DNA from 3 places in the Pseudomonas benzenivorans genome. Region 2 is predicted to be linked to each of the others. Evidence: predicted binding sites of a transcription regulator. Region 2 holds the regulator's gene; each other region holds the start of a gene.
The links. The regulator LexA, encoded in region 2, represses DNA repair genes until DNA is damaged. The targets are predictions, from matches to a motif close to CTGTNTNNNNANACAG.

Region 1 (10,351 bases), 1.0 Mb from region 2:
GCTCGGCGCTGCTCAGGCCTGGGCGCTGGTGACCATCTTGCGGGCGTGAGCCAGGGACTCCTCGGTGAGGTCGACGCCGCCGAGCATGCGGGCGATCTCCTCGACCCGCTGATCGGCCTCGAGCCTGCTCACCGCCGTGCGGGTGGCGTCGCGCTCGCGCACCTTGTGTACGAACAGGTGCTGGTGTCCTTGTGCGGCTACCTGCGGCAAGTGGGTGACGGTAAGGACTTGGCCGCGTTCGCCGAGGCGACGCAGCAGCTGGCCGACCACTTCGGCCGTCGGTCCGCCGATGCCGACATCGACTTCGTCGAACACCAGGGTCGGCACCCGCGAGGTCTGTGCGGTGATCACCTGGATGGCCAGGCTGATGCGTGACAGTTCGCCGCCGGAGGCGACCTTGGCCAGGGCCTTGAGCGGCTGGCCGGGGTTGGCGCTGACCAGGAATTCCACCTGCTCCAGGCCGTTGGCCTGGGGCTCATCGCTGGCGTTGCCGCGCAACTGGATGCTGAAGCGTCCGCCGGGCATGCCCAGGCTGTGCATTTCCGTTTCCACGGCAGTGGCCAGGCGGTCGGCTGCCGCGCCGCGCAGGGCACTCAGTTCGGCGGCCTTTTCCTGATAGTGGCGGGCATAGGCGCTCAGTTCCTCGCCGAGGCGTTCGACGGCCTGGTCGTCGGCATTGAGGCTTTCCAGCTCCTCGAACAGCTGCTGCTGCATCGCCGCCATTTCGCTGGGCTGGATGCGGTGCTTGCGGGCCAGGGTGTAGATGGCATCAAGGCGCTCCTCCAGGATTTGCAGGCGCTCCGGGTCGGCATCGAAGTGGTCGAGGAAACGGTTGAGTTCGCCGACTGCCTCCTCCACCTGGATCTGCGCGCTGGCCAGCAGGTTGATCGCTTCGTTCAGGGCCCCCGGTTGACCCTGGAAGCCGCTGAGGCGGTTGAGGCTGGCGGTCAGCGCCGACAGCACGTTGCCCGCATCGTTCTCGCTGCACTGCTCGATGACCAGGCGGCAGGCGCTGAGTAGGCTCTCGGCGTTGGTCAGGGTCTTGTGCTCCTGCTCGAGCTGTTCCAGCTCCTGTTCGCCCAGGGCCAGGTTGTCCAGTTCCTCCAGCTGGTAGCTGAGCAGCTGGTGGCGGGCGCGCTGCTCGTCGCCGAGCCCGGAAAGGCGTTCCAGCTCGCTCTTGGTCTGCTTCCAGCGTTGCGCGGCCAGCTGCACCTGGCGCGCCAGCTCCTGGCTGCCGGCGTACTCGTCGAGCAGGCGGCGATGGGTCTCGGTCTTGAGCAGTGACTGGTGTTCGTGCTGGCTATGGATGTCGATCAGCAGCTCGCCGAGGGCCTTGAGGTCGCCCTGGGGGCAGGGTGAGCCGTTGATGTAGCCGCGCGAGCGGCCTTCGGCGGTGATCACGCGGCGCAGGATGCACGGGCCGTCGTGGTCCAGGTCGCGGTCGGCCAGCCAGGCCCGCGCCTCGGGGATGTCGTCGAGGTCGAAGCTGGCGAGGATGTCGGCCTTGTCGGCGCCTGGGCGCACCACGCCGCTGTCCGCACGGTCGCCCAGGCACAGGCCGAGGGCGTCGAGCATGATCGACTTGCCGGCGCCGGTTTCGCCGCTGATCACGCTCATGCCGCTGTCCAGCTCCAGGTCGAGATGTTCAACGATGGCGTAGTTGTGTACGGACAGGTGCACCAGCATGGCGAGGCCTCTCGGGGTTGAAGTCTGGTTATTTATACAGTGTTTGTTTTGTCACTGACAATCCTCTGCCCGCCCTTGAAGCAGGAAATTTTGGCCCCATATAGGCGGCAGGTGTGCAGGTTTCGACCTGCGCCGAATCATTAGAGGAGAGTTGCATGGCAGACGAACAGACCCAAGACAACCAGCTTCCTGAGGTTTCCGCCGAGGTCGAGGCGGCGGGCGGCGAGTTGGATGCCCGTATCCAGGTTCTCGAGGAGGAGTTGGCTGTCGCCCAGGACAAGGCCCTGCGTATGGCGGCCGACCTGCAGAACGTGCGTCGTCGTGCCGAACAGGATGTTGAAAAGGCGCACAAGTTCGCCCTGGAGAAGTTTGCCGTCGATCTGCTGCCGGTCGTCGACAGCCTCGAGCGCGGGCTCGAGCTGTCCAGTCCGGACGACGAGTCGATCAAGGCGGTGCGCGAGGGCATGGAGCTGACCCTGAAGCTGTTCCAGGACACCCTCAAGCGTCACCAGCTGGAGGCGGTCGATCCGGAAGGGGCGCCGTTCAATCCGGAGCATCACCAGGCCATGGCCATGCAGGAAAGCACCCAGGCCGAGCCGAACAGCGTGCTCAAGGTGTTCCAGAAGGGTTACCTGCTCAATGGCCGGCTGTTGCGTCCGGCCATGGTGGTGGTGAGCAAGGCCCCGGCAGAAGCGCCGCCGTCCATCGACGAGCAGGCTTGAAATTCGCCGGCGAGCCCCCATTTGTTGAATCAAGCGTTTTAGTGCTACCGCGGCCAGCCAAGCGAGGCGGCGGGAATATCCAAGTTTCGGGAGAGTGAATATGGGCAAAATCATCGGTATCGACCTGGGGACCACCAACTCCTGTGTCTCCATTCTGGAAAACGGCAGCGTCAAGGTGCTGGAGAACGCCGAAGGCGCTCGCACCACGCCGTCGATCATCGCCTACAGCAACGACGGCGAGATCCTCGTCGGTCAGTCGGCCAAGCGCCAGGCGGTGACCAACCCGCACAACACCCTGTACGCGGTGAAGCGCCTGATCGGCCGTCGTTTCGAAGAAAACGTGGTGCAGAAAGACATCCAGATGGTCCCGTACAAGATCGTCAAGGCTGACAACGGTGACGCCTGGGTGCAGGTGAAAGACCAGAAGATGGCGCCGCCGCAGATCTCCGCGGAAGTGCTGAAGAAGATGAAGAAGACCGCCGAGGACTACCTCGGCGAGCCGGTGACCGAAGCGGTGATCACCGTGCCGGCCTACTTCAACGACAGCCAGCGCCAGGCCACCAAGGACGCCGGTCGCATCGCCGGTCTGGACGTCAAGCGGATCATCAACGAGCCGACCGCCGCGGCGCTGGCCTACGGCATGGACAAGGCCAAGGGCGACCACACCGTGATCGTCTATGACCTGGGTGGCGGTACCTTCGATATCTCGGTGATCGAGATCGCCGAAGTGGACGGTGAGCACCAGTTCGAAGTGTTGGCCACCAACGGCGACACCTTCCTCGGTGGTGAGGACTTCGACCTGCGTCTGATCGACTACCTCGTCGAGGAATTCAAGAAAGAAAGCGGCATGAACCTCAAGGGTGACCCGCTGGCCATGCAGCGCCTGAAGGAGGCGGCGGAGAAGGCCAAGATCGAGCTGTCCTCGAGCCAGCAGACCGACGTCAACCTGCCGTACATCACCGCCGACGCCAGCGGTCCGAAGCACCTGAACGTGAAGATCTCCCGTTCCAAGCTGGAGTCCCTGGTCGAGGACCTGGTGCAGCGCACCATCGAGCCGTGCCGCATCGCCCTCAAGGACGCCGGCATCGACGTGGGTTCGATCCACGACGTGATCCTGGTCGGTGGCCAGACCCGCATGCCGCTGGTGCAGAAGACCGTTGCCGAGTTCTTCGGCAAAGAAGCGCGCAAGGACGTCAACCCTGACGAGGCCGTGGCCATGGGCGCCGCCATTCAGGGCGCGGTGCTGGCTGGCGACGTCAAGGACGTGCTGCTGCTCGACGTATCGCCGCTGACCCTGGGCATCGAGACCATGGGCGGGGTGATGACCGCGCTGATCGAGAAGAACACCACCATTCCGACCAAGAAGTCCCAGGTGTTCTCCACGGCCGATGACAACCAGAGCGCCGTGACCATTCACGTGCTGCAGGGCGAGCGCAAGCAGGCCTCGCAGAACAAGTCGCTGGGCAAGTTCGACCTGGCCGAGATTCCGCCGGCTCCGCGCGGTGTGCCGCAGATCGAAGTGACCTTCGACATCGACGCCAACGGCATCCTGCATGTCGGCGCGAAGGACAAGGCCACCGGCAAGCAGCAGTCCATCGTGATCAAGGCCAACTCCGGTCTGTCCGAGGAAGAGATCGAGCAGATGGTGCGCGACGCCGAGGCCAATGCCGAGGAAGACCGCAAGTTCGAGGAGCTGGCGACCGCCCGCAACCAGGGCGATCAGCTGGTGCATGCCACTCGCAAGATGCTCACCGAGGCGGGCGACAAGGCCACCGAAGAGGAGAAGGCGGCGATCGAAAAGGCCCTGGGTGAGCTGGAAGCAGCGGTCAAGGGCGACGACAAGGCGGCCATCGAGGCCAAGATGAACGCCCTGTCCGAGGCGACCACGCCCCTGGCGCAGAAGATGTACGCCGAGCAGCCGCAGTCGGGTGCCGCAGGCGAAGCGGATGGTTCGGCCAAGAGCGCCGGCGACGACGTGGTCGACGCCGAGTTCGAAGAGGTCAAGGAAAACAAGTAAGCCCAGGCTTGCTGGTGCTCCATCCGGTCGAGGCAGGTGTCGCGACCGGGACGATTCGCCGCGCGGGGGCTTGCTCCCGCGTTGGCGTGTCTGAAGGAGGCGATTTGAGGGTGTTGAGGATTTATGTCTAAACGTGATTATTACGAGGTGCTGGGTGTCGAGCGCGGCGTCAGCGAAGCGGAGCTGAAAAAGGCTTACCGGCGCCTGGCGATGAAGCACCACCCGGACCGCAATCCCGACGACAAAGCGTCGGAAGAGAAGTTCAAGGAGGCCAACGAGGCCTACGAGGTGCTGTCCGACGCCAGCAAGCGGGCGGCCTACGACCAGTACGGCCATGCCGGCGTCGACCCGAGCATGGGGGGCGGCGCTGGCGCCGGTTTCGGTGGCGCGAACTTCTCCGATATCTTCGGCGATGTGTTCAGCGACTTCTTCGGCGGTGCGCGCGGCGGCCAGCGCGGCGGCGCGCAGCGTGGCAGTGACCTGCGCTACACCCTGGAGCTGGATCTGGAAGAGGCGGTGCGCGGCACCACGGTAACCATTCGCGTGCCGACCCTGGTCAACTGCAAGCCGTGCGACGGCTCGGGCGCCAAGAAGGGCACCAGTCCGGTGACCTGTACCACCTGTGGCGGCATCGGTCAGGTGCGCATGCAGCAGGGCTTCTTCTCGGTACAGCAGACCTGCCCGCGCTGCCATGGCAACGGCAAGATGATCACCGACCCCTGCGGCTCCTGCCACGGCCACGGCCGTGTCGAAGAGCACAAGACCCTGTCGGTTAAAGTGCCGGCCGGCGTCGACACCGGCGATCGCATCCGCCTGTCCGGCGAGGGCGAGGCGGGCGCCATGGGTGGCCCGGCCGGCGACCTTTACGTGGTGGTCAACGTGCGCGAGCACTCGATCTTCCAGCGTGACGGCAAGCACCTGTATTGCGAGGTGCCGATCAGCTTCGCCGACGCCGCCCTGGGCGGTGAGCTGGAAGTGCCGACCCTGGACGGTCGGGTCAAGCTGAAGATCCCTGAAGGTACCCAGACCGGCAAGCTGTTCCGTCTGCGCGGCAAGGGCGTGGCGCCGGTGCGCGGCGGTGGTGCGGGTGATCTTATGTGTCGGGTGGCGGTGGAAACCCCGGTCAATCTGGATCGGCGTCAGCGCGAGCTGCTCGAGGAGTTCCGTCAGTCCCTGGCTGGCGACAGCTCCCACTCGCCCAAGGCCAGTGGCTGGTTCGAGGGTGTGAAGCGCTTCTTTGGCGACCTGTAACTAGCCGGCCGGGCCTTGGGCCCGGTTTCGGGCATCCAGCTTGGAGCTTGTAGATATGCAACGAATTGCCGTGATGGGCGCCGCTGGGCGCATGGGCAAGACCCTGATCGAGGCGGTGCAGCAGGCCGATGGCGCCGCGCTGAAGGCGGCGATCGATCGCCCGGACAGCAGCCTGGTTGGCGCCGATGCCGGCGAACTGACCGGGCTGGGCAAGCTTGGCGTGCCGTTGTCCGGTGACCTGGCGGCGGTGCTGGATCAGTTCGACGTGCTGATCGATTTCACCCACCCCTCGGTGACCCTGAAGAACCTGGAGGTCTGCCGCCAGGCCGGCAAGGCCATGGTCATCGGTACCACCGGCTTCAGTGTCGAGGAAAAGCAGTTGCTGGCCGAGGCGGGCAAGCAGATTCCGATCGTCTTTGCCGCCAACTTCAGCGTCGGCGTCAACCTCTGCCTGAAACTGCTGGATACTGCGGCACGGGTGCTTGGCGATGAGGTGGACATCGAGATCATCGAGGCCCATCACCGGCACAAGGTCGATGCGCCGTCCGGTACCGCGCTGCGCATGGGCGAGGTGGTGGCGCAGGCCCTGGGCCGTGATCTGCAGAAGGTCGCGGTCTATGGTCGCGAGGGGCAGACCGGGGCCCGTGAGCGCGAGACCATCGGTTTCGCCACGGTGCGCGCCGGTGACGTGGTGGGCGACCATACCGTGCTGTTCGCCGCCGATGGCGAGCGGGTGGAAATCACCCACAAGGCGTCCAGTCGCATGACCTTCGCCAAGGGGGCGGTGCGCTCCGCCTTGTGGCTGCAGGAGCGCAGTGCTGGGCTGTACGACATGCAGGACGTTCTGGGCCTTAACTAGGGCTCGACAGACTGCTCTGGAGGCTTATCTGGCGGTGGACCGAAAAGTCACTTTCCTGTAAGCTTCCCGCTTTAGTGTGTCCACTAAAAGTTACGCAGAATGAATGAAATAGAAAAGCGGGGTGACGGTCGATACGTCATCCCGCTTTTTTACAACCTGCGTTTGCTTCAAGCCTTGATCGACGGGAGGTCTTCTTGACTAAGCCAGCCATACTCGCCCTTGCTGACGGCAGCATTTTTCACGGCGAGGCCATCGGTGCCGATGGCCATACTATTGGAGAGGTGGTGTTCAATACCGCCATGACCGGCTATCAGGAAATCCTCACAGATCCCTCCTATGCCCAGCAAATCGTTACCCTGACCTACCCGCATATCGGCAACACCGGCACCACGCCGGAGGACGCCGAGTCCAATCGGGTCTGGGCCGCCGGCCTGATCATTCGCGACCTGCCGCTGACCGCCAGCAACTGGCGCAACAAGCAGTCGTTGCCTGACTACCTGAAGGAGAACGGCACGGTTGCCATCGCCGGCATCGACACTCGCCGCCTGACCCGCATCCTGCGCGAGAAGGGTTCGCAGAATGGCTGCATCCTCGCCGGCGCGGACGCCACCGAGGAGAAGGCCCTGGAGCTGGCGCGCAGCTTCCCCGGCCTCAAGGGCATGGACCTGGCCAAGGTGGTCAGCTGCACCGAGCGCTACGAGTGGCGCGAAAGCACCTGGGACCTGAAGGACGACAGCCATCCGCAGATCCCGGCCGCCGAGCTGTCCTACCATGTGGTCGCCTACGACTACGGGGTCAAGCTCAACATCCTGCGCATGCTGGTGGCGCGCGGCTGCCGCCTGACCGTGGTGCCGGCGCAGACCCCGGCCAACGAAGTGCTGGCGCTGAACCCGGATGGTGTGTTCCTGTCCAACGGCCCGGGTGACCCGGAGCCTTGCGACTACGCGATCCAGGCCATCAAGGATGTGCTGGAAACCGATATCCCGGTGTTCGGCATCTGCCTCGGCCACCAGCTGCTGGCCCTGGCCTCCGGCGCCAAGACCCTGAAGATGGGGCACGGCCACCACGGCGCCAACCACCCGGTGCAGGATCTGGATTCCGGCGTGGTGATGATCACCAGCCAGAACCACGGCTTCGCCGTGGATGAGGCCAGCCTGCCGGGCAACGTCCGCGCCATTCACAAGTCGCTGTTCGACGGCACCCTGCAGGGCATCGAGCGCACCGACAAGGTCGCCTTCAGCTTCCAGGGCCACCCCGAGGCGAGCCCCGGCCCGCACGACGTCGCACCGCTGTTCGACCGCTTCATCGAAGCCATGGCCAAGCGCCGCTAAGCCACGCCGACTGACCCAAGGATTCGAGTAAGAGACATGCCAAAACGTACAGATATCAAAAGCATCCTGATCCTCGGCGCCGGCCCGATCGTCATCGGCCAGGCCTGCGAGTTCGACTACTCCGGCGCCCAGGCCTGCAAGGCCCTGAAGGAAGAAGGTTTTCGCGTCATCCTGGTGAACTCCAACCCGGCCACCATCATGACCGACCCGTCGATGGCCGACGCCACCTATATCGAGCCGATCAAGTGGCAGACCGTGGCCAAGATCATCGAGAAGGAGCGTCCTGACGCCCTGCTGCCGACCATGGGTGGCCAGACCGCACTGAACTGCGCCCTGGACCTGGAGCGCCACGGCGTGCTGGAGAAGTTCGGGGTCGAGATGATCGGCGCCAACGCCGACACCATCGACAAGGCCGAAGACCGCTCGCGCTTCGACAGGGCAATGAAGGATATCGGCCTGGCCTGCCCGGTTTCCGGCATTGCCCACAGCATGGAAGAAGCCTACGGCGTGCTGGAGAAGGTCGGCTTCCCCTGCATCATCCGGCCGAGCTTCACCATGGGCGGCACCGGTGGCGGTATCGCCTACAACCGTGAAGAGTTCGAGGAAATCTGCGCCCGCGGTCTCGACCTGTCGCCGACCAGCGAGCTGCTGATCGACGAGTCGCTGATCGGCTGGAAGGAATACGAGATGGAGGTGGTCCGCGACAAGAAGGACAACTGCATCATCGTCTGCGCCATCGAGAACTTCGACCCGATGGGCGTGCACACCGGCGACTCGATCACCGTCGCTCCGGCGCAGACCCTGACCGACAAGGAGTACCAGATCCTGCGCAACGCCTCGCTGGCGGTGCTGCGCGAGATCGGCGTGGAAACCGGCGGCTCCAACGTGCAGTTCGGTATCTGCCCGAACACCGGCCGCATGGTGGTGATCGAGATGAACCCGCGCGTGTCGCGCTCCTCGGCCCTGGCTTCCAAGGCCACCGGCTTCCCGATCGCCAAGATCGCCGCCAAGCTGGCCGTGGGCTACACCCTCGATGAGCTGTCCAACGACATCACCGGTGGCCGCACCCCGGCTTCGTTCGAGCCGGCGATCGACTACGTGGTGACCAAGATCCCGCGTTTCGCCTTCGAGAAGTTCCCCAAGGCCGATGCCCGCCTGACCACCCAGATGAAGTCCGTGGGGGAGGTCATGGCCATCGGTCGCACCTTCCAGGAGTCCCTGCAGAAAGCCCTGCGTGGCCTGGAAGTCGGTGTCGCCGGTTTCGACGAGAAGCTCGACCTGAACGATCCAGAAGCCGAAAGCACCCTGCGCCGCGAACTGACCGTGCCGAGTGCCGATCGTATCTGGTACGTGGCCGACGCCTTCCGTGCGGGCAAGACCATCGAAGAAGTCTTCGAGCTGACCCGTATCGACGAGTGGTTCCTGGTGCAGATCGAAGACCTGGTCAAGGACGAGGAGCGCATCAAGACCCAGGCGCTGTCGTCTATCGATCGCGAGCTGATGTACAAGCTCAAGCGCAAGGGCTTCTCCGATATCCGCCTGGCCAAGCTGCTGGGTGTGACCGAGAAGACCCTGCGCAGCCACCGCCACAAGTTAAAGGTGCTGCCGGTCTACAAGCGCGTGGATACCTGCGCGGCCGAGTTCGCCACCGACACCGCTTACATGTACTCGACCTACGAGGAAGAGTGCGAAGCCAACCCGTCGAGCCGTGACAAGATCATGATCCTCGGCGGTGGCCCCAACCGTATCGGCCAGGGCATCGAATTCGACTATTGCTGCGTCCACGCGGCGCTGGCGATGCGTGAAGACGGCTACGAGACCATCATGGTCAACTGCAACCCGGAAACCGTCTCCACCGACTACGACACCTCGGACCGCCTGTACTTCGAGCCGGTAACCCTGGAAGACGTGCTGGAGATCGTCCGTGTCGAGCAGCCCAAGGGCGTGATCGTGCAGTACGGTGGTCAGACCCCGTTGAAGATCTGTCGCGCCCTCGAAGAAGCCGGCGTGCCGATCATCGGCACCAGCCCGGACGCCATCGACCGCGCCGAAGACCGCGAACGTTTCCAGCAGATGGTGCAGCGTCTGGGTCTGCGTCAGCCGGCCAACGCCACCGCGCGCAGCGAAGACGAAGCCCTGGCCCACTCCAAGAACATCGGTTATCCGCTGGTGGTGCGTCCGTCCTACGTGCTCGGCGGTCGGGCCATGGAGATCGTCTATCAGGAAGACGAACTCAAGCGCTACATGCGCGAAGCGGTGAAGGTCTCCAACGACAGCCCGGTGCTGCTCGACCACTTCCTCAACTGCGCCATCGAGGTGGACGTGGATGCGGTGTGCGACGGCGAGACCGTGGTGATCGGTGCGATCATGCAGCACATCGAACAGGCCGGGGTGCACTCCGGTGACTCCGCCTGTTCCTTGCCGCCGTACTCGCTGCCCAAGCACATCCAGGACGAAATTCGCGACCAGGTCAAAAAGATGGCCC
Region 2 (10,351 bases):
GTTGATCAGGCTACGACCGTAGATCGAGGTGACCACGTTGTTGTTGCGATAGAGCTGACCAATCATCGGAATCATCGCTTCCGCAAGGGCTTCTCGATCGATCCACTCACCAAGACACTGGTCGGGCTTCTGAGTCACGGGCAATACCTTCCACATGTAGGGGCTGAAAAAAGGGGCTACATTATGACGGCGTGCGCAGGCAGGAGCAATGCACAGCTGTCGCAACTGACACGATGCGCCCTCGCCCGCTACAATCGCCGGCCTTGTACCACGACCGTGAGCCGCCCGTGCCTTTACCGACCGTGTCCGTACTGCGCCTGCCGCCCCTGCCGGCCACCGCCGGAAAACAGCACTGGGGCAACCTGCCCGGCGCCGCCCTGAGCCTGGCCATTGCCGAAGCCGCCAGCGCCGTCCAGCGCTTCACCCTGCTGCTGACCGCCGACAGCCAGAGCGCCGAGCGCCTGGAGCAGGAGCTGAGTTTCTTCGCCCCGTCGTTGCCGGTGCTGCATTTCCCCGATTGGGAAACCCTGCCCTACGACCTGTTTTCGCCGCACCAGGACATCATTTCCCAGCGTATCGCCGCGCTCTACCGCCTGCCGGAGTTGAAGCATGGCGTGCTGGTAGTGCCCATCACCACCGCCCTACACCGCCTGGCGCCGAAGCGCTTCCTGCTCGGCAGCAGCCTGGTCCTGGATGTCGGCCAGAAACTCGACGTCGACGAGATGCGCCTGCGCCTGGAAGCGGCCGGCTACCGCTGCGTCGACACCGTCTACGAGCATGGCGAGTTCGCCGTGCGCGGGGCGCTGATCGACCTGTTCCCGATGGGCAGCGAGCTGCCCTACCGCATCGACCTGTTCGACGACGAGATCGAAACCCTGCGCACCTTCGATCCGGAGACCCAGCGTTCGATCGACAAGGTCGAATCGATCAAGCTGCTGCCGGCCCGGGAGTTCCCCCTCGAGAAGAAGGCCGTCACCGATTTTCGCGGGCGCTTTCGCGAGCGCTTCGACGTCGACTTCCGCCGCTGCCCGATCTACCAGGACCTCGCCACCGGCATCACCCCGGCCGGCATCGAGTACTACCTGCCGCTGTTCTTCGAGGAGTCGGCCACCCTGTTCGACTACCTGCCCCAGGACACCCAGGTGTTCTCCCTGCCCGGCATCGAGAAGGCCGCCGAACACTTCTGGGTCGACGCGCGCAACCGCTACGAGGAACGCCGGGTCGACCCCGAGCGTCCGCTGCTGCCGCCGGCCGACATCTTCCTGCCGGTGGAGGAGTGTTTCGCCCGCTTGAAGGACTGGCCGCGGGTGGTGATCAGCCAGGAGGATATCGAGCCGGGCGTCGGCCGCCAGCGCTTCAACGCCCAGCCACTGCCGGAACTGGCCATCGAGGCCAAGGCCAACGAACCGCTGGCCGCCCTGCGCCGTTTCATCGAGGCCCATCCCGGGCGCATCCTGTTCTGCGCCGAATCCGCCGGCCGCCGCGAGGTGCTGCTGGAACTGCTCGCCCGCCTCAAGCTCAAGCCCCGGGAAGTCGAAGGCTGGGAGGCGTTCAGCGCCAGCAGCGAGCGCCTGGCCATCTGCATCGCCCCCTTGGACGAGGGCCTGCTGCTCGATGAACTGGCGCTGATCGCCGAGAGCCCGCTGTTTGGCCAACGGGTCATGCAGCGCCGCCGCCGGGAGAAGACCCGCGATGGTGGCGACAATGTGATCAAGAACCTCACCGAGCTGCGCGAAGGCGCGCCGGTGGTGCACATCGACCACGGCGTCGGCCGCTACCAGGGGCTGATCACCCTGGAGATCGAAGGCCAGAGCGCCGAATTCCTCGCCCTGCAGTACGCCGAGGAGGCCAAGCTCTACGTGCCGGTGGCCAGCCTGCACCTGATCGCCCGCTACACCGGCAGCGACGACGCCCTGGCGCCGCTGCATCGACTCGGCTCGGAGACCTGGCAGAAGGCCAAGCGCAAGGCCGCCGAGCAGGTGCGCGATGTGGCCGCCGAGCTGCTCGACATCTATGCCCGTCGCGCCGCCCGCGAGGGTTACGCCTTCGCCGACCCGCAGCTCGACTACGCCACCTTCAGCGCCGGCTTCCCCTTCGAGGAAACCCCGGACCAGCAGGCCGCGATCGACGCGGTGCGCGATGACATGCTGGCGCCCAAGCCGATGGACCGCCTGGTCTGTGGCGACGTCGGCTTCGGCAAGACCGAGGTGGCCATGCGGGCCGCCTTCATCGCCGTGCACAGCGGCCGCCAGGTGGCGGTCTTGGTGCCCACCACCCTGCTCGCCCAACAGCACTACAACAGTTTCCGCGATCGCTTCGCCGACTGGCCGGTCAAAGTCGAGGTCATGAGCCGCTTCAAGAGCGCCAAGGAAGTCGGCGAGGCCATGCAGCAGTTGGCCGAAGGCAAGGTCGACATCGTCATCGGCACCCACAAGCTGCTGCAGGACGACGTCAAGTTCAACAACCTGGGCCTGGTGATCATCGACGAGGAACACCGCTTCGGCGTGCGCCAGAAGGAACAGCTCAAGGCCCTGCGCAGCGAGGTGGACATCCTCACCCTCACCGCCACGCCGATTCCGCGCACCCTGAACATGGCGGTGGCGGGCATGCGCGACCTGTCGATCATCGCCACCCCGCCGGCGCGCCGCCTGTCGGTGCGCACCTTCGTCATGGAACAGCAGAACGGCGTGGTCAAGGAAGCCCTGCTGCGCGAGCTGCTGCGCGGCGGCCAGGTCTACTACCTGCACAACGACGTGAAGACCATCGAGAAGTGCGCCGCCGACCTGGCCGTCCTGGTACCAGAGGCACGCATCGGCATCGGCCATGGGCAGATGCGCGAGCGCGATCTGGAACAGGTCATGAGTGATTTCTATCACAAGCGCTTCAACGTGCTGATTGCCTCGACCATCATCGAGACCGGCATCGACGTCCCCAGCGCCAATACCATCATCATCGAGCGTGCCGACAAGTTCGGCCTGGCGCAGCTGCACCAGCTGCGCGGCCGCGTCGGTCGCAGCCACCACCAGGCCTACGCCTATCTGCTGACGCCGCCGCGCAAGCAGGTGACCGACGATGCGCAGAAGCGCCTGGAGGCCATCGCCAACGCCCAGGACCTGGGTGCCGGCTTCGTCCTGGCCACCCACGACCTGGAGATCCGCGGCGCCGGCGAACTGCTCGGCGACGGCCAGAGCGGGCAGATCCAGGCGGTCGGCTTCACCCTCTACATGGAAATGCTCGAGCGCGCGGTCAAAGCCATCCGCAAGGGCGAACAGCCCAACCTCGAACAACCGCTGGGCGGTGGCCCGGAAATCAACCTGCGGCTCCCGGCCCTGATCCCCGAAGATTACTTGCCGGACGTGCACGCCCGGTTGATCCTCTACAAGCGCATTGCCTCGGCCACCGATGAGGACGGCCTCAAGGAGCTGCAGGTGGAGATGATCGACCGTTTCGGCCTGCTGCCGGAGCCGACCAAGAACCTGGTACGCCTGACCCTGCTCAAGCTGCAGGCCGAGCGCCTGGGCATCAAGAAGGTCGATGCCGGTCCCCAGGGCGGGCGCGTGGAGTTCGCCGCCGACACCTGCGTCGACCCGCTGACCCTGATCAAGCTGATCCAGAGCCAGCCCAACCGCTACAAGTTCGAAGGCGCCACCCTGCTCAAGTTCCTGGCGCCGATGGAGCGCCCGGAACTTCGTTTCAACACCCTGGAAGCGCTCTTCGAGCGCCTGACCCCCGCCGCTTAAGGACTCAACCATGCGCGCACTCCGCACCCTGGCCCTGCTGCCGCTCACCCTGCTCCTATTGCTCGCGCCCCCCGCGTTCGCCGACGGCCTGTATCAGGTCGAGGTCATCGTCTTCCGCCAGTCCGGCGAACCGGTTCCCGCCAGCCAGCCGGCGCCGGACGACTGGGCCCAGGGCGCCCTGCCGATCGACGTGGGCGGCGAGCGCGCCACTGCACTGAACAGCGAAGCCGCCAAGCTCAAGGCCGCCAACGGCTACCAGGTGCTGCTGCACAAGGCCTGGTCGCAGAACCTGTCCGGCTCGGCCAGTCGCGTGGCGCTGAGTACCGGCGGCGAGCAGTTCGGTCATTTCCCCGTGGAAGGCACCCTCAGCCTCAAGCAGGCGCGCTTCATCGACGTGGAGGCCGACCTCTGGGTCAATCAGTTCGACGCCAGCGGCCTGCTGCAGGGCAGCGAGCGCATCAGGCAGGACAGCCGCCTCAAGACCGGCGAACTGACCTACCTGGACCACGGCAGCCTCGGCCTGCTGATCCGCGTCAGCCCGCTGTAAAGCCAGCGCAACAAAAAAGGGCCGCGCAATGCGGCCCTTTTAATGTGGGCGAAAAAACTCTATCCGACCAGCACGCGCGCCAGCACGGCCTTGACCTGGCCCATCCCCTCATCCAGAGCCCGCTCGATCTCCGCCATGGAGATCAATGCCGTGGACTTGCCGGCCGCCGGATTGACCACCAGCGACAGGCAGGCGTAGGGCAGCGACAGCTCGCGGGCCAGCACGGCCTCGGGCATGCCGGTCATGCCGACGATATCGCAGCCGTCGCGCTCCAGGCGGGCGATTTCCGCCACTGTCTCCAGGCGCGGCCCCTGGGTGCAGCCGTAGACACCGTGGCCGCTGAACGCGCAGCTTTCGGCGGCCAGGGCGGTGCACAGTTTGTCGCGCAAGTCCGCGTCGTAGGGGTGACTGAAGTCGACATGGGTGACATGTTCGAGCTCGCCTTCATAGAAAGTGTGCCCACGCCCCGAGGTGTAATCGATAAGCTGGTGCGGCACGCAGAAATGTCCGGTGCCCATGGCCGCATGGATGCCGCCCACCGCATTGACGGCGATGATCGCCTGGGCGCCTGCCTCCTTCAGCGCCCAGAGGTTGGCGCGGTAGTTCACCTGGTGCGGCGGAATGCGGTGCGGATGGCCGTGACGGGCTAGGAACAGCACCTCGCGCCCGGCATAGTCGCCACGCAGCACCGGCGCCGAAGGCTGACCGAAGGGCGAGTCGAGATTCAATGCCGAATTGATGGTCAGGCCATCCAGCTGGGTCAGGCCGGTGCCGCCGATAATGGCGTAAACAGTCATCAAAGCTTCCTCAGTCTATCAATTGAGCCGCACGCAGGGCGGCCAGGGCTTTAAGCCAGCGCGGGTCCTGGCGGTACTCGACGCCCGGAAAGGTCCGCCGACGCATGCGCGCCAGCCTCGGCGAAGGGGAGACCTTGAGGCGCTGCAAGGCACTCAGGGCCAGCTCCGCAGCCGCCCGGTCGTTGCACACCAGGCCCATGTCGCAACCCGCCGCCAAAGCCGCCTCGATGCGCCCGGCCGCATCGCCGGCCACATGGGCGCCGGCCATCGACAGGTCATCGCTGAAGATCACCCCGTCAAACCGCAGCTCGCCGCGCAGGATCTCCTGCAGCCAGCGCCGCGAGAAACCGGCCGGCTGGCTGTCGACCTGGGGATAGATGACATGGGCCGGCATCACCGCATCCAGCTGGCCACTGAGCTGCACGAAGGGCTGCAGATCGCTGGCGCGAATCTCGGCCAGGCTGCGCTCATCCAGCGGGATCGCTACGTGGGAGTCTGCCTCGGCCCAACCATGACCCGGAAAGTGCTTGCCGGTGGCGGCCATCCCGGCCGTATTCATACCGCGAATAAAGGCGCCGGCCAAAAGAGTGGCACGCTGCGCATCGCCCTCGAAGGCGCGACTGCCGACCACCGCGCTGCGCTGGTGGTCGAGGTCCAGTACCGGGGCGAAACTCAGGTCCAGCCCGGCCGCTAGCACTTCGCTGGCCATGACCCAGCCGCACTGTTCGGCCAACGCCTCGGCGTTCTGATTGTCAGCCACCGCACGCATCGCCGGCAGACGCACGAAGCCCTGGCGCAGGCGCTGCACGCGCCCGCCCTCCTGATCCACCGCCAGCAGCAGGTCGGGACGAACCGCGCGGATCGCCGCGCACAACTCGCGCACCTGGCGCGGGTGCTCGATATTGCGGGCAAACAGAATCAACCCGCCGACCTCGGGCTGGCTGAGCAACCGACGATCCCCAGCGGTCAGCCAGGTGCCGGCGATATCCAGCATCAGCGAACCTTGCATGCTTGAACTCACTCGAAATCCTTAATTGAGGGGCGTTGCCGCCCATTCCGGACAGGGCGCTTCCTCGATGCGCACCGGACACTGCCGGGGCACAAGGGGAAACAGCGCGATCAGGTCGTCATTGCGCAGTCGGATACAGCCATGGGAACGCGGCACGCCCATGGGCTCGCTGTCCGGCGTACCGTGCAGGTAGATGTAGCGTCGAAAGGTATCCACCTTGCCGAGCCTGTTGCGCCCCGGCTCGCAGCCGCTGAGCCAGAGGATGCGCGAGAGTATCCAGTCACGTTCGGGAAACTGCGCAGCCAGCTCGGCCGACCACAGCTCGCCAGTCCAGCGCCGCCCACGCAGCACCGCCCCCAGCGGCAGCCCCTCGCCGATCTTCGCCCGTACCTGATGCAGGCCGCGGGGCGTGCAGCCCGAGCCGTTGAGCTCGCCCGGACCATTGAGCGCAGTAGACACCGCTAGACGCAGCAACAGCTGCCCGTCGGCAAAGCCGTACAGGCACTGATCGGCGAGTGAGATGTGGAGAAAATCGAGGGCGCGCATGGGCGGCTAGCTTAGCGGATCACGCCCGCCAAGCCCACCCGTGGGGCATCAAACCTTGGCGGGCGCGACCGGACTCTTGCTCCGAGGCTTGTGCTGGGCGTTGGCCAGGGCCTCATCGACCAGCCCACTCTCGGACCGCATGCCGGCGGCCAGAAACGGCACCATCAGGCGCATCACCTGCTCGATCGAGGTATTGACCCCGAAATCCGTCTCGGCCATCGCCCGCAGTGCCTTGATCCCGGACATGCTGAACGCCGCGGCACCCAGCATGAAGTGCACCCGCCAGAACAACTCCAGCGGCGGAATGCGCGGCGCCGCTTCGTGCACCAGGAGCATGTAGCGACGAAACACCTTGCCGTACACTTCTTCCAGATACTTGCGCAGGTGACCCTGGCTCTGGCTGAACGCCAGGCCCAGCAGGCGCATGAAGATCGACAGGTCGTTACCGCTGCGCGGCTTTACCGCCAGGGCCTGCTCCACCAGCAGCTCAAGCAACTCCTCGAGACTGACCTTAGCCTCGGGCTTGGCCTGGCGGCGGTCCAGTTCACGCTCGAGACTGGCGCAGAACGGCCCGAGAAAGCGCGAGAAGACCGCCTGAATCAGCGCCTTCTTCGAACCGAAATGGTAATTTACCGCGGCCAGGTTGACCCCGGCCTTGCTGGTAATAAGCCGCAACGAAGTCTCGGCAAAGCCCTTCTCCGCGAACAGCTGTTCCGCTGCATCGAGAATGCGTTCAACGGTTTCCGATTGGGCCATGACCTTTCACCTGACAAACACTCGTTTGAAACATACGTTTCAGGCCACCCGCTTGTCAAGCCGCGCGAGCCGTCTTTTGGCCGGGCAGTCACATTTGCACAATAGCGAGCTTCGCCAGCAGATCAAGACGCCCCGAACGCCCTTCGAGTAACACGCTGACGCCCACAAACTACAGGGTCGAATACGCCTCGGCGCAATAAAGGTGGATTGCCAAGCCGATCGCACTGTATATAATCCCAGTCACTGTATAAAAAAACAGAGTCCTGACATGCTTAAGCTGACGCCGCGCCAAACCGAGATTCTCGCCTTCATCAAGCAGTGCCTGGAAGACAACGGCTATCCGCCGACTCGCGCGGAGATCGCGCAGGCGCTCGGCTTCAAGTCACCCAATGCCGCCGAAGAACATCTCAAGGCCCTGGCTCGCAAGGGCGCCATAGAAATGACCCCGGGGGCCTCCCGTGGCATCCGCATTCCCGGCTTCGAGCCGAACAACAACGAAGAGGAAGGCCTGCCGGTCATCGGCCGCGTCGCCGCCGGTGCGCCAATACTGGCACAGCAGCACGTGGAAGAATCCTGCCGGATCAACCCGGAGTTCTTCCACCCCCGCGCCGACTACCTGCTGCGTGTGCGCGGCATGAGCATGAAGGACATCGGCATTTTCGACGGCGACCTGCTCGCCGTGCACACCACCCGCGAAGCGCGCAACGGTCAGGTGGTGGTTGCCCGTATAGATGACGAGGTGACGGTCAAACGCTTCAAGCGTGAGGGCAACCGGGTATGGCTGATTGCCGAGAACCCCGAATTCGCCCCGATCGAGGTGAACCTGGAAGAACAGGACTTGGTCATCGAAGGCTTGAGCGTCGGCGTCATTCGCCGCTAAAGGAGGATTTATGCAGTCCCCGCAGCCACTGAACCGATCGCAACTCCCGCTATTCGATGCGTTTCTCGCCGCGCCGACTCCGGCGCTACTGGCCGAGGCGTCACCGCCGGCCTGGCTGGAGGAGCCGGAAGCATTCAGCGAGCTGTCGCTGCGCGGCGCTGCGGGACACTGTCTCAGCCTGCTGGCTCCAATTCTCCGGGAGCTAAGCGATAACAATGATGCGCGCTGGCTGACCCTGATAGCACCGCCGGTCACGCTGACCACCAGCTGGCTGCGCGACGCCGGCTTGAATCGCGAGCGCATCCTGCTGCTGCAACCGGGCGACAGGCAGAGCGCCCTGCAGTTAGCCGAACAGGCCTTGAAGCTGGGGCGCAGTCATACCGTGATCAGCTGGCTGCACCCACTCGAGCAGGCGGCTCGATCAAGACTCGAGCAAGCCGCCCGCCAGGGAAAGGCGCAGAGCCTGAATATCAGCCTGGGATAGGCACATGAAGAGCAGCCCCGAAAGCACACAGGAGCGAGTTCATTCGAGGTCAGGTTAGGCGAGAGTAAAGAGGAGCTAGAAAACTGACAGGCAGTGCGACCCTGCCCCGGCGGCTCAATGCAGAACGCGCGCCTCTTCCTCATGCTGAAAGTCGCCTTCGGCCAACCTGCCCGCCATCTGCACACCAACGTTCAGCATGGCCTTGGCCACTTCAATGTGCTGCCCCTGCAGGAAGGCCTTGGCATCGGCAGAGAAATCCAGCACCACCAGCGCCTCCTCATCCTCCGCTCGACGCAGGGCTATTCGCCCATCGGGCAACTCGACAATTTCCAGGAAGGATGTAGGCATTGGTTAGGCTCTCCACGAAAGGCCGGCATTGTAACAGCCGACCAGGCTTCACCCTAGTCCGCCCATCCAGAGCCGTATCACCACTCGGTGAGCGACTCGCGAAAACGCTGGGCCAAGCCCTTGAGCTGCTGCCGCCAATCCTCAAGGGTTGCCCGTGCCAGCGGCGGCGATTCGCGATCCAGGCTGACGGCCTCGATCAACGGCGTGGTCGGGTCGACCTTGGCTTTCTGCTCCGCCTGAGGAGGCTGAAACAGCTCGGCATAGGCGCGCAATAGCTGCGCCAGCCAGGTTTCCGGCTGCTGCGCCAACTCGATCAGCTCCGCCAGCTCCGGACTCGGCGCCGCTTCGAGCACGGCACTACTCAGTAACTGTTCGGCACGCGGCGCCGTGCGCTCCGGCAAGCGGTAGTAGCCGGCGATCTCGTGACACAAGCCAAGCAATGCGCCATACAGGTGGAACAACGCCGCCTCGCGCTCGGCCTGAATCAGGCCCTGGGCGTTCATCGCCTGCCCCTCTTCCGCCTTGCGCCAGGACTCAAGCGCCAGACCGGCATAGAACATTTTCTGATTGGTGCGGGTATAGAGTTCATTGGCCATGCGAGCACCCTCCACAACGTATCAGATCACTATACGCGCGCCAGCCTGGACCGGCGCGCGAACTACGTGATCAGCGCTTGTCTTCGACCTTCCACTTGCCGCCATCGTAGAAAGCCCGCCAGCCGGTAGGCTTGCCCTCGACCTCGGACTGCACGTACTGCTCCTTGGTCTTGCGGCTGAAGCGGATCACTGCGGGACGGCCTTCCGGGTCCTTCTTCGGCGCCTCGAGCAGGAAGTGATACTTGGGATCGATCTCGTCCTTGTGCGGAAGCAATTCCAGCACCAGAGGCGCGCGGGTCTCGCGGTTCTTCGGGAACTGGCTGGCGGCCAGGAACAGACCGGATGCGCCGTCGCGCAGCACGTAAGTGTCGTTGACCTTCTCGCACTTGAGCTCGGGCATCTTCACCGCATCCATCTTCGGCGGTGCCGGCTCGCCACTCTTGAGCAGCTTGCGGGTGTTCTTGCACTCGCTGTTGGTGCAGCCGAAGAACTTGCCGAAACGGCCGGTCTTGAGCTGCATCTGACTGCCGCACTTGTCGCACTCCAGACTCGGCCCTTCGTAGCCCTTGATACGGTACTGACCCTGCTCGACCTCATAACCCGCACAGTCCGGGTTGTTGCCGCAGACATGCAGCTTGCGCGTCTCGT
Region 3 (10,351 bases), 870 kb from region 2:
ACACTGAGGGGCCGGCCATGGCCGATGTCGGCCAGTTCCCTTGAGCTACGGCAGCGCCTGGCGATGAGTTCGCCGCGCAGCAGGGCGAGCGGATGGGGCCCCAGAGTGGTGCCGAGGGTGGCGTAGTCGGCCTGCAGGTTTTCCCCCAGGGTCGGCTGAGGCAAGGCCACGGCGGCTTCGTCCTGGGCTGGTAAGCCGGCGAACAAGGGCGCCTGCTCCTCGATGCCGGCGACCGCCCAGCGGGCCCGGTGGCGGTCGCCGGCCAATTCCCGAAGACAGTCGGCGTCGGCCAGTTGGGCAAGGGCCCGGGCGTCGAGCCGCGCGCGCCTGGCCAGGTCCGCCACATCGGCAAAGGGACCTGCGGTCCTGGCCGCCTCGATGCGGCGAGCAGCGGCCTCAGGCAATCCCCGTACCATCCGCAGTCCCAGGCGGATGGCCGGCTGCTCGCCGTGGTTTTCCAGGGTGCAATCCCAGTCACTGCAGCGCACGTCCACCGGGCGCGTTTCGATGTCATGGCGGCGGGCGTCCTGCAGCAGCTGGTCGGGGCTGTAGAAGCCCATCGGCCAGCTGTTGATCAGGGCGCAGGTGAAGGCGGCCGGTTCGTGACATTTGAGCCAGCAGCTGGCATAGGTCAGCAGGGCGAAGCTGGCGGCGTGGGACTCCGGAAAACCGTAGCTGCCGAAGCCCTTGATCTGCTCGAAGATGCGCGCGGCGAATTCGGAGCTGTAGCCACGCTCGAGCATGCCCTGGGTCAGGCGCTGGCGATGGGGTTCGAGGCCGCCATGGCGTTTCCAGGCGGCCATGGCGCGGCGCAGCTGGTCGGCCTCGCCCGGGCTGTAGCCGGCCGCGACTATGGCCAGCTCCATGACCTGCTCCTGGAACAGGGGCACCCCAAGGGTGCGTTCGAACACCTGGCGCAGTTCCGGCGAGGGGTAGCTGACCGCTTCCTCGCCGTTACGCCGGCGCAGATAAGGGTGGACCATTTCGCCCTGGATCGGCCCGGGGCGGACGATCGCCACCTCGATGACCAGGTCGTAGAAGCAACGGGGCTTGAGCCGCGGCAGCATGGCCATCTGCGCCCGCGACTCGATCTGGAACACGCCGACGGTGTCGGCGCGGCTGATCATTGCGTAGGTCTGCGGGTCCTCGGCCGGGATGCTCGCCAGGCTCAGGTCGCGTCCGCGATAGCGGCGCAACAGGTCGAAGGTGCGACGCAGGGCGCTGAGCATGCCCAGGGCGAGGATGTCGACCTTGAGCAGGCCGAGCATGTCCAGGTCGTCCTTGTCCCACTGGATGATGGTGCGCTCGGCCATGGCCGCGTTCTCCACCGGCACCAGGGTATGCAAGGGCTGTTCGGAAATGACGAAGCCGCCGGGGTGCTGGGACAGGTGGCGGGGGAAGCCGATCAATTCGTCGCTGAGGGTCAGTACCCGGAGCAGCAGCGGACTGTGGGGATCGAAGCCGGCCTCCAGCAGCTGTTCGGCGGGGGGCAGCTGATCGCTCCAGCGTCCGCAGCACGCGGCCAGGGCGTTGAGCTGGTCGGGCGGCAGGCCCAGGGCCTTGCCGACATCGCGCACGGCGCCGGCGCCATGGTAGGTGCTGACCACGGCGGTGAGCGCGGCGCGGTCGCGGCCGTAACGCTGGAAGATGTACTGCAGGACCTCCTCGCGACGCTCGTGTTCGAAGTCGACGTCGATGTCCGGTGGCTCGTTGCGTTCCCTGGAGATGAACCGCTCGAACAGCATGTTCATCCGCGCGGGGTCCAACTCGGTGATGCCCAGGGCGTAGCACACCGCCGAGTTGGCGGCCGAACCGCGGCCCTGGCAGAGGATGTTCTGACTGCGGGCGAAGCGGACGATGTCGTGCACGGTGAGGAAGTAGCTTTCGTAGCCCAGCTCGGTGATCAGCAGCAGTTCGCGCTCGATCAGCAGGCGGGCTTTTTCCGGCACGCCCCGGGGCCAGCGCCAGGCCATGCCCTGTTCGGTGAGGTGGCGCAGCCAGGTGCTCGGCGTCTGGCCCTGGGGGACCAGCTCGCGGGGATACTGGTAGTGCAGCTCGCTGAGGTCGAAGCGACAGCGGCGGGCGATGTGCAGCGTCTCTGCCAGTAGCTGTGGCGGGTAGAGCTCGGCCAGGACCTGGCGGCTGCGCAGGTGGCGCTCGCCATTGGCAAACAGCTGCAGGCCCGCCTCGCTGACCGGCAGGTGCAGGCGGATGGCCGTCATGCAGTCCTGCAGGGCGCGGCGGCCACGGGCGTGCATGTGCACGTCGCCACTGGCGACCAGCGGCAGCTCGAGTTCCGCGGCCAAGGCCTGCAGCCGAGCCAGGCGTTGGCCATCGTCCGCGCCGCGAAGCAGCTCGACCGCCAGCCACAGGCGGTCGGCAAACACACTGCGCAGCCACTGGTCCTCGCGGGGGTCGTCAGGCGAACCGGGCAACCACAGGGCCAGCAGGCCGTCGGTGGGCCCGGCGAAATCCTCGCGCAGCAGGCGGTAGCGGCCCTTGGCCGCGCGTCCGCGGGCGCTGCTGATCAGCCGGCACAGGTGCTGGTAGCCGCCGAGGTCTTCCACCAGCAGCACCAGCTTGGGGCCATCCTCGATGCGCAGTTCGCTGCCGACGATCAGCGCCACGCCGCTGTCCTTGGCCGCCTGCCAGGCGCGCACGATGCCGGCCAGGCTGCACTCGTCGGTGATGGCCAGGGCCTGGTAGCCCAGGCGGGCGGCGCGGGTGAAGAGTTCGGCGGCGCTGGAGGCGCCGCGCTGGAAGCTGAAGTTGGACAGGCAATGCAGTTCGGCGTACTCGGCGCTCATGCAAACCACCCGTGCAACCACAGCGCCCCCGTCGAGCCGACGGGACGGAAGGCCCAGGCGCGCTGCCCCGCACGAGTCTCGATCAGGTAGTAGTCGCGCCGCAGGTCGTTGCCATCCCACCAGCCGGACTCGATGCGCTCGGGACCGGTGAGCAGGCGCGGCGGGCTTTCGTCCAGCGGCAGCGGCTGCGGCAGCAGCCAGCCGGGTCTTGGCCCCGTGGGGGGGCAGCTCATCGCCTTGGCCGTGCTGTGGGGCTGCCAGGCCAGTTCGGGGCGGTGATCGGGGCGTGCGCCCAGGCCTTGCACCGCGCCATCGCCCAGGCGCGCACGCAGGCGCTCGCGCAACTGCTCCCAGGCCAGGGACTGTTGCGGGCGTTCGTCGAACAGGCTGTGGTGCGGTGGCACGAAGTCCGGCAGGTCTTTGGCCAGCAGGCGCAGCGCCTCGACGGGGGCGGGCAGCGCCAGGCGTTCCAGGCGTTCGCGGGTCAGCTCGAACAGCAGGGTCGCTTCGCGCTCGGCGCCGAGCAGGCCCACCGGCACCAGGCTGTCGGCGCGGGCCCGGTGCTCCAGGTGCAGGACGAAGCGCTGCACGCCGCTGTCGCGGCCGGCGAGGTAGGCGGCCAGGTCGTGGGTCAGCCGGCGCAAGGGGAACAGCAGGGCCTGGTGCGACTCGACCTCGTAGTTCAGCTCGATGCGTTCATCGAAGCGGTCCGGCGGGCTGTAGCAGTCCAGGGCCAGCGGGCGCACCCCGAGCAGGGTGTCCAGGTGGTACAGCACCTCGGCCGGAAAACGCCGGGCCAGGCTGTCGCGCGGCAGGGCCAGGACCTGCCGCAAGGTGCGCAGGCCCATGCGCGCGAAGGCATTCGCCACCTCCCGGGCCAGGCCCAGCCGCTCGATTGGCAGGCGCTCCAGCTGCTGGTGTAGGGCGCTGGCGTCGGCCACGGCCAAACCGTCATGGACGTTGGCCAACACCCGCGCCGCGGCGGGGTTCGGCGCCAGGGTGATGCGGTGGCGAAAGCCCAGGGCCTGCAGCTCGGCGCGCAGACGCGACTCGAAGCGTGGCCAGGGGCCGAACAGGCCGAGGCTGGATTCGACCTCCATGAGCAGCGCGCGCGGGTAGTGCAGGCTGACCTGGGAGCTGAAGCGATAGGCCCAGGCCGCGAGCAAACGCTGGTGGCGTTCGATCTGGGCGCTGTCGTATTCGGCCGTGGTGAAGTCCTGAGTCAATGCCTGGGCGGCGCTCAGCGATTGACCGGGGCGCAAGCCCAGGGCGCGGGCGGCCGGGTTGAGCACCTGCAAGACCCGGCGCTGCGGCGTCCCGCTGAGCAGGGCCAGGGGCGCGGCGGGATCGGCGCAGCGGCGCAGGATTGCATCCAGCGCCAGTTGCGGCAGCAATACACAGGCCCAGCGCATGGTCGCCTCAGCGTCCTGCCGCGAAACCGATGGGCGTCACCGGCGCCAGGCCACCCCGGCACTTGAGCACCCGCACGTGCCCCGGCCGGTCGTCCAAGGCCAGGCGCAGCGCCGCTGGTGAGGGGGTGTGGGCCTCGCGCAGCGGGCGGTAGGCGAATGCCAGGGTCTGGCCGCTTTCGGCGGCGACCTGCAGGCGCCGCAGGGCGCGGTCGTCGGCGCGCTCCGGCCAGCACAGCAGCGCCGCACAGCTGCCCGAGCGCAGGCACTGCTCGGTGGCCCAGAGGGCGTCGCGGCCGCTGGCCTGGATCACCGCGAGGTGGCGCAGGTCGAGGCCGGCGGCCTGCCAGGCCGGTGCATAGGGCACGAAGGGTGGGGCGACCAGGACCACGCGTTCGGCGGCCTGGGTCAGGCGTGCCAGCGATGGCCACAGCAGGTGCAGCTCGCCGAGGCCGGGCCCCGGCAGGAGGATCTCGGTCAGCGCCGCTTCCGGCCAGCCGCCCGTGGGCAATGCGGCATCCAGGGCGGCATGGCCGCTCGGCTGCCGACTCGGCGCCCGTGGCGTCGGTTGGCCGCGCCAGACCCGGCGTTGATCGAGCAGGCTGTCGAGGCTGACCACGGCGCTCATCGGCATGCACCCTGAGTGCGGGCTCGCTGGGCAATGATTGAGGCGTGATGGACGATCGGGATCATGGGCGGACTGCCGAAGGCGCTGCTGGCGGGAAGGCGATGCAGATCAATTAACTGTATATAGATACAGTAGTCCATCGGCGAGGCGAGCGGCAAGCCTTCAGTCGCGGTAATGGACGGGCGGAGCCGGCGTGCTCATCTCGGCGCCACGCGCGTGGCACTTCACCTGCTGGCGGTCGCGCTCGGCTAGAATAGGCGCACTTTTCCGAGAACCCGTTTATGTCCGATTCGGCCGACCTTCAGCCTTTGCCGGTGCTTCCCGTCGAGCAATTGATCGCCTGCCACGAATGCGACCTGCTGATGCGCAAGCCGCAGACCGGCTATGACGAACGGGTCGAGTGCCCACGCTGCGGTTTCGAGCTCTATACCCACCGCCATCAGGTGGTGCGCCGCAGCCTGGCGCTGGTGATCGCCGCCTTGCTGCTCTATGTGCCGGCCAACTTCCTGCCCATCATGCACCTCAACCTGCTCGGCCAGACGTCCGAGGACACGGTGTGGAGCGGGGTGCTCGGGTTGTACGAAAGCGGCATGCAGGGCATCGCCGTGGTGGTGTTCCTCTGCAGCATGGCGGTGCCGCTGCTCAAGCTGCTGTGCCAGCTGGTGGTGCTGTTGAGCATCCGCCTGGACCTGGGGCGCAGCTATGGCCTGCTGCTGTACCGCATCTATCACCACCTGCGCGAGTGGGGCATGCTCGAGGTCTACCTGATGGGCATCCTGGTGGCCATGGTCAAGCTGGCCGACCTGGCGGACCTCAGCCTCGGCGTCGGCTTGTTCTGCTTCGTTGCACTGCTGCTGATCCAGGCCTGGCTGGAGGTGAGCATGGCGCCCCACCAGATCTGGCAGGCCCTGTCCGGGGAGGATGTGCATGCGGGCGATTGATGCCGGGCTGCTGGTCTGTCACGAGTGCCACCTGCTCAACCCCCAGCAGGCCGAGGCCGAGCGCCAGCACTGCGAGCGCTGCGGCGGCCTGCTGCACGCGCGGCGACCGAACAGCCTGGCGCGCACCTGGGCACTGCTGCTGACCGCGGCGATCCTCTATGTCCCGGCCAACCTGCTGCCGATCATGACGGTCAACTCCCTGGGCAAGGGGCAGTCGGACACCATCATGTCCGGGGTGATCGAGCTGGTGCACCTGGGCATGCTGCCGATCGCCGCGGTGGTGTTCATCGCCAGCATCCTGGTGCCGACCTTCAAGCTGGCCGGCATCGCCCTGCTGCTGTATTCGGTGCAGCGGCACCAGCCGATGTCGCCCCGGCGGCGCATCTTCATGTTTCGCTTCATCGAATGGATCGGCCGCTGGTCGATGCTCGACATCTTCGTCATCGCCATCCTGGTGGCGCTGGTCAGGTTCGGCAATCTGGCCAGCATCGAACCGGGCATGGGCGCGGTGGCCTTCGCCAGCGTGGTGATCCTGACCATGCTCGCCGCCTTGACCTTTGACCCTCGCCTGATCTGGGACAACACGGAGTCGCCACACGACCATGAATGACCTGCCACTGGCCAAAACCCGCCCGGCTTCCAACTGGTCGGCCATCTGGGTGCTGCCCATCCTCGCCCTGCTGATCGGCGGCTGGCTGGGCTGGCGTGCCTACAACCAGGCGGGGATCGAGATCGAGGTGTTCTTCGAGAGCGGCGCCGGCATCCAGGCCGGCAAGACCGAGGTCATCTTCAAGGGCATGCCGGTGGGCAAGGTCAAGGCCCTGGCCCTGGACGACAGCGGCGAGCAGCGCGGGGTGATCGCCACCATCGAGATGAGCCAGGAGGCCGAGTCGCAGCTGCGGGAGACCACCCGCTTCTGGCTGGTCAAGCCCAGCGTCAGCCTGGCCGGCATTACCGGCCTGGAAACCCTGGTGTCGGGCAACTACATCGCCGTCAGTCCGGGAGACGGCGAGCCGCAGACGAAGTTTCGCGCGCTGCCGGCGGCACCGCCCTTGTCGGACGACCAGCCGGGCCTGCACCTGACCCTGAAGGCCGAGCGTCTGGGCTCGCTGGATCGTGACAGCCCGGTGTTCTACAAGCAGATCCAGGTCGGACGGGTTAAAAGCTACGCCCTGGCCAGCGACCAGAGCACCGTCGAGGTGAAGGTGTTCATCGAGCCGACCTACGCCAGCCTGGTGCGCAAACACACGCGGTTCTGGAACGCCAGCGGCATCAGCATCAATGCCAGCCTGTCGGGTTTCAAGCTGCGCAGCGAGTCCCTGGCCAGCATCGTCGCCGGCGGCATCGCCTTCGCCACCCCGGAGCACCGCAAGGACAGCCCGCCCACCGACCCGGTCTTCCCCTTCCGCCTGTACGAGGATTTCGAGGCGGCCCAGGCCGGCATCAGGGTGCAGGTCCGGTTCAGTGATTTCGAGGGGCTGGAGGCCGGGCGCACGCCGGTGCTGTACAACGGCATCCAGGCCGGCACCCTCAAGGCCCTGAATGTCAGCGACGACCTGACCTCGGCCAGCGCCGAGCTGACCCTGGACCCGCGCACCGAAGACTTTCTGGTCGAGGGCACCGAGTTCTGGGTGGTCAAGCCGTCCATCTCGCTGGCCGGCATCACCGGCTTGGAGGCCCTGGTCAAGGGCAATTACATCGCCGTGCGACCGGGCGAGAAGGGCGCCGCGGCCAAGCGCGAGTTCGAGGCCCGGCCCAAGGCGCCGCCCCTGGACCTGGCCTCGCCGGGCCTGCACCTGGTGCTGCTCAGCGACAGCCGCGGCTCGCTGGAGGTCGGCAATCCGATCCTCTATCGCCAGGTCAAGGTCGGCACGGTGCAGAGCGTGCAGCTGTCACGCAACGATCAGCAGGTGGCGTTCGGCGTGCACATCGAGCCGGAGTACGCCCATCTGGTCAACAGCAGCACGCGCTTCTGGAATGCCAGCGGCATCACCCTCAAGGGCAGCTTGTCCGGTATCGAGGTGAAGAGCGAGTCGCTGCAGACCCTGCTGGCGGGCGGCATCGCCTTCGAGACCCGCGACCCGCAGGCGCCGGTGTTGACCAAGCGGGTGCAGCGCTTCGCCCTGTACGACAGCCGCGACAGCGCCCTGCAGAATGGCGTGGCGATCAGCATCCGCCTGGAGCGCGGCGATGGCCTGGGCCCCGGCACGGCCATCCGCTACCGCGGCCTGGACGTCGGCAAGGTCGAGCGCATCGAGCTGAGCGATGACCTGCGCAGCGTCCTGCTGCATGGACGCATCACCCTGGCCGCCAAGCGGATCGCCCGCGCCGGCTCGCAGTTCTGGGTGGTCAAGCCGGAGTTGAGCCTGACCCGGGTGACCAACCTCGATACCCTGGTCGGCGGCCAGTACCTGGAGGTGCTGCCGGCGGAGCAAACCGGGCGCCAGCAGACCGAGTTCGTCGCCCTGGCGGCGCCACCCACTCGGGCGGTCAGCGAGCCGGGCCTGCGCCTGGTGCTCAGCGCGGCCCAGCGCAATTCGCTGAAGACCGGGGAGCCTGTGACCTACCGCGAGGTGCCGGTGGGCAAGGTGATGGGCGTCGAACTGAGCCCCAGCGCCAACCGGGTGCTGGTCCATGTGCTGATCGAGCCGCGCTACGCGCCCCTGGTGCACGGCGGCAGCCGCTTCTGGGTCAGCACCGGCATCGGCGTCGAGGCGAGCCTGTTCAAGGGGCTGAAGGTGCGCACCGAATCCCTGGAAACCATCATCGCCGGCGGCGTGGCCTTTGCCACCCCGGAGGGCGAGCAGATGGGCGCCAAGGCGCTGCCGGGGCAGACCTTCGCGCTGTTCGAGGAGGCGCAGGAGGAGTGGTTGCGCTGGGCGCCGAAGATATCCCTGGAGCCGTGAAACCCTGAAAAAGGGCCGCAGCTGCGGCCCTTTTCCTTCGCGCTCGAGGGTCAGGCCGGTTCGGCGCTGACCTCCGGCACCACGGCCTCGGCACTGGCCGTCTCGCGGGGGCGGATGAACTTCCAGTCGGCTTCGTCGATGTAGATGCCGTTCGGCCCGCTGCCGCCTTCCAGGTCGATGGCCACGTGGGCCGAGACCTGCGGCTTGACCGAGGCGAGGATCGGCACGAAGCCCAGCTGCAGGCTGGTCTCGATCAGCGCCTGCTGGTTGCGCTCGTCGATGTCGGCCGCCTCGTCCAGGTAGTAGGGCAGGCGCACGCGCCCGGCCTGCTCGCGGTCCATCAGGTGCAGCAGCAGGTACATGTTGGTCAGCGCCTTGATGGTCATGGTGGTGCCGTTGGACGCCGCACCGTCGATGTCGGTGTGGATCACCGGTTGACCACCGACCTTGGTGATCTCGAAGGCCAGCTCGAACAGGTCCTTGAGGCCCAGCTGGTTGTGATTGGCCGCCACCAGGCGCGCCAGGTACTCCTTGGCCTGCTCGTTCTTGGCGTCCTGCTCGCTGCTCTGCTGCAGGTCGAACACCGACAGGGTCTCGCCTTCCTCGTACTGGCCGGCGCTGTGGATGATCTGGTCGATGTGCTTGAGCGCCTCCTTGTTCGGCGCCAGGACGATGCGGAAGCTCGACAGGTTGGAGACCTGGCGCTTGTTGATCTCGCGGTTGAACAGCGCCAGCTGGTGTTCCAGGTTGTCGTAGTCGCTGCGGATGTTGCGCAGGGTGCGGGCGATATCGGTGACCGCGGCACGGCGGGCCTTGGCCAGGGTCAGGGCCTCGTCCTGGCGATGGGCGTAGGCGTTGACCAACAGCTGCAGGCGGCGCTCGACGTCGTCCTCGCTGTCGAACTTGGCGACGCCCTTGAGGCGCACCTGGGCATACAGCGCCTCGATCTGCCCGTCCACGCGCTGCAGGCCCTGCCAGGCGTCCTGGTAGTCGTTGAGCAGCGGCTGCAGGTTGTCCAGGGAGTCGTCCACCGGGTCGGTGAAGGGCGTGCCGAACGGCAGGTTGGCCGGCAGCAGCTGGCGGCGGCGCAGGGCGTCGTCCAGGGTGCGCTGCTTGGCTTCCAGGTCGGCCAGCTGGCGACCGACCAGCTGCAGCTTGGCGGACAGCTGCTGGACCCGCTCGGCGAAGGCGTCGCTGGTACGTTTGAGTTCGTCCTGGGCGGCCTCCAGCTGGGCCAGCTGCTCCAGCTTGTCGGCCTCCTCGACAGCCAGGGTCTGGCTGCGGCGGTAGTCTTCCAGGGCCTTCTGCGCATCCAGCACGGCCTGGTAAAGCGCCTCGGCCTGGGCCTTGCTCGCGGCGCGGTCGGCGGCCACCGCCTGCTGGGTCTTGAGCTGCTTGAGCTCGCGCTCCAGGCGGTCTTTCTGATCGCGCAGGGCGGCGCGGTCGGCCAGAGCCTGCAGGGCCGGCGGCTCGATATGGGACAGGTCGATGGACAGACCGGGGACCTCGAAGCGCTCGCCCTTGAAGCCGTCCAGCACCGCTTCCAGGGACTTGACCCAGGCCTCGCCGTCGTCCAGGGCGATGCCCTTCTCGCCCAGCGGCAGGCTGAACAGCTGGCCGTTGAACAGGCGCATCAGGCGGTCGACGTCGGCCTGGGAGA

Region 1: a site for LexA is predicted at 1,711-1,726, ahead of recN (DNA repair protein RecN). Genes of this name have one in related genera too.
Region 3: a site for LexA is predicted at 4,961-4,976, ahead of imuA (translesion DNA synthesis-associated protein ImuA). Genes of this name have one in related genera too.

What each region holds. Positions count from the first base shown of each region.
Region 1 is NZ_CP073346.1:1,779,919-1,790,269, reverse strand. Features, by position in the region: gene recN (DNA repair protein RecN) at 13-1,686, opposite strand; gene grpE (nucleotide exchange factor GrpE) at 1,842-2,408, shown strand; gene dnaK (molecular chaperone DnaK) at 2,509-4,425, shown strand; gene dnaJ (molecular chaperone DnaJ) at 4,549-5,676, shown strand; gene dapB (4-hydroxy-tetrahydrodipicolinate reductase) at 5,732-6,535, shown strand; gene carA (glutamine-hydrolyzing carbamoyl-phosphate synthase small subunit) at 6,730-7,866, shown strand; gene carB (carbamoyl-phosphate synthase large subunit) at 7,903-10,351, shown strand, end outside.
Region 2 is NZ_CP073346.1:779,541-789,891, forward strand. Features, by position in the region: gene KDW96_RS03570 (glyceraldehyde-3-phosphate dehydrogenase) at 1-156, opposite strand, end outside; gene mfd (transcription-repair coupling factor) at 303-3,740, shown strand; gene KDW96_RS03580 (CsiV family protein) at 3,751-4,287, shown strand; gene KDW96_RS03585 (S-methyl-5'-thioinosine phosphorylase) at 4,347-5,084, opposite strand; gene nagZ (beta-N-acetylhexosaminidase) at 5,095-6,093, opposite strand; gene KDW96_RS03595 (L,D-transpeptidase) at 6,115-6,639, opposite strand; gene KDW96_RS03600 (TetR/AcrR family transcriptional regulator) at 6,688-7,395, opposite strand; gene lexA (transcriptional repressor LexA) at 7,664-8,275, shown strand; gene sulA (SOS-induced cell division inhibitor SulA) at 8,286-8,759, shown strand; gene KDW96_RS03615 (hypothetical protein) at 8,874-9,107, opposite strand; gene KDW96_RS03620 (DUF6586 family protein) at 9,185-9,703, opposite strand; gene topA (type I DNA topoisomerase) at 9,774-10,351, opposite strand, start outside.
Region 3 is NZ_CP073346.1:1,650,798-1,661,148, reverse strand. Features, by position in the region: gene KDW96_RS07865 (error-prone DNA polymerase) at 1-2,807, opposite strand, end outside; gene KDW96_RS07860 (Y-family DNA polymerase) at 2,804-4,219, opposite strand; gene imuA (translesion DNA synthesis-associated protein ImuA) at 4,227-4,844, opposite strand; gene KDW96_RS07850 (paraquat-inducible protein A) at 5,126-5,785, shown strand; gene KDW96_RS07845 (paraquat-inducible protein A) at 5,772-6,395, shown strand; gene KDW96_RS07840 (PqiB family protein) at 6,388-8,691, shown strand; gene mksF (Mks condensin complex protein MksF) at 8,742-10,351, opposite strand, start outside.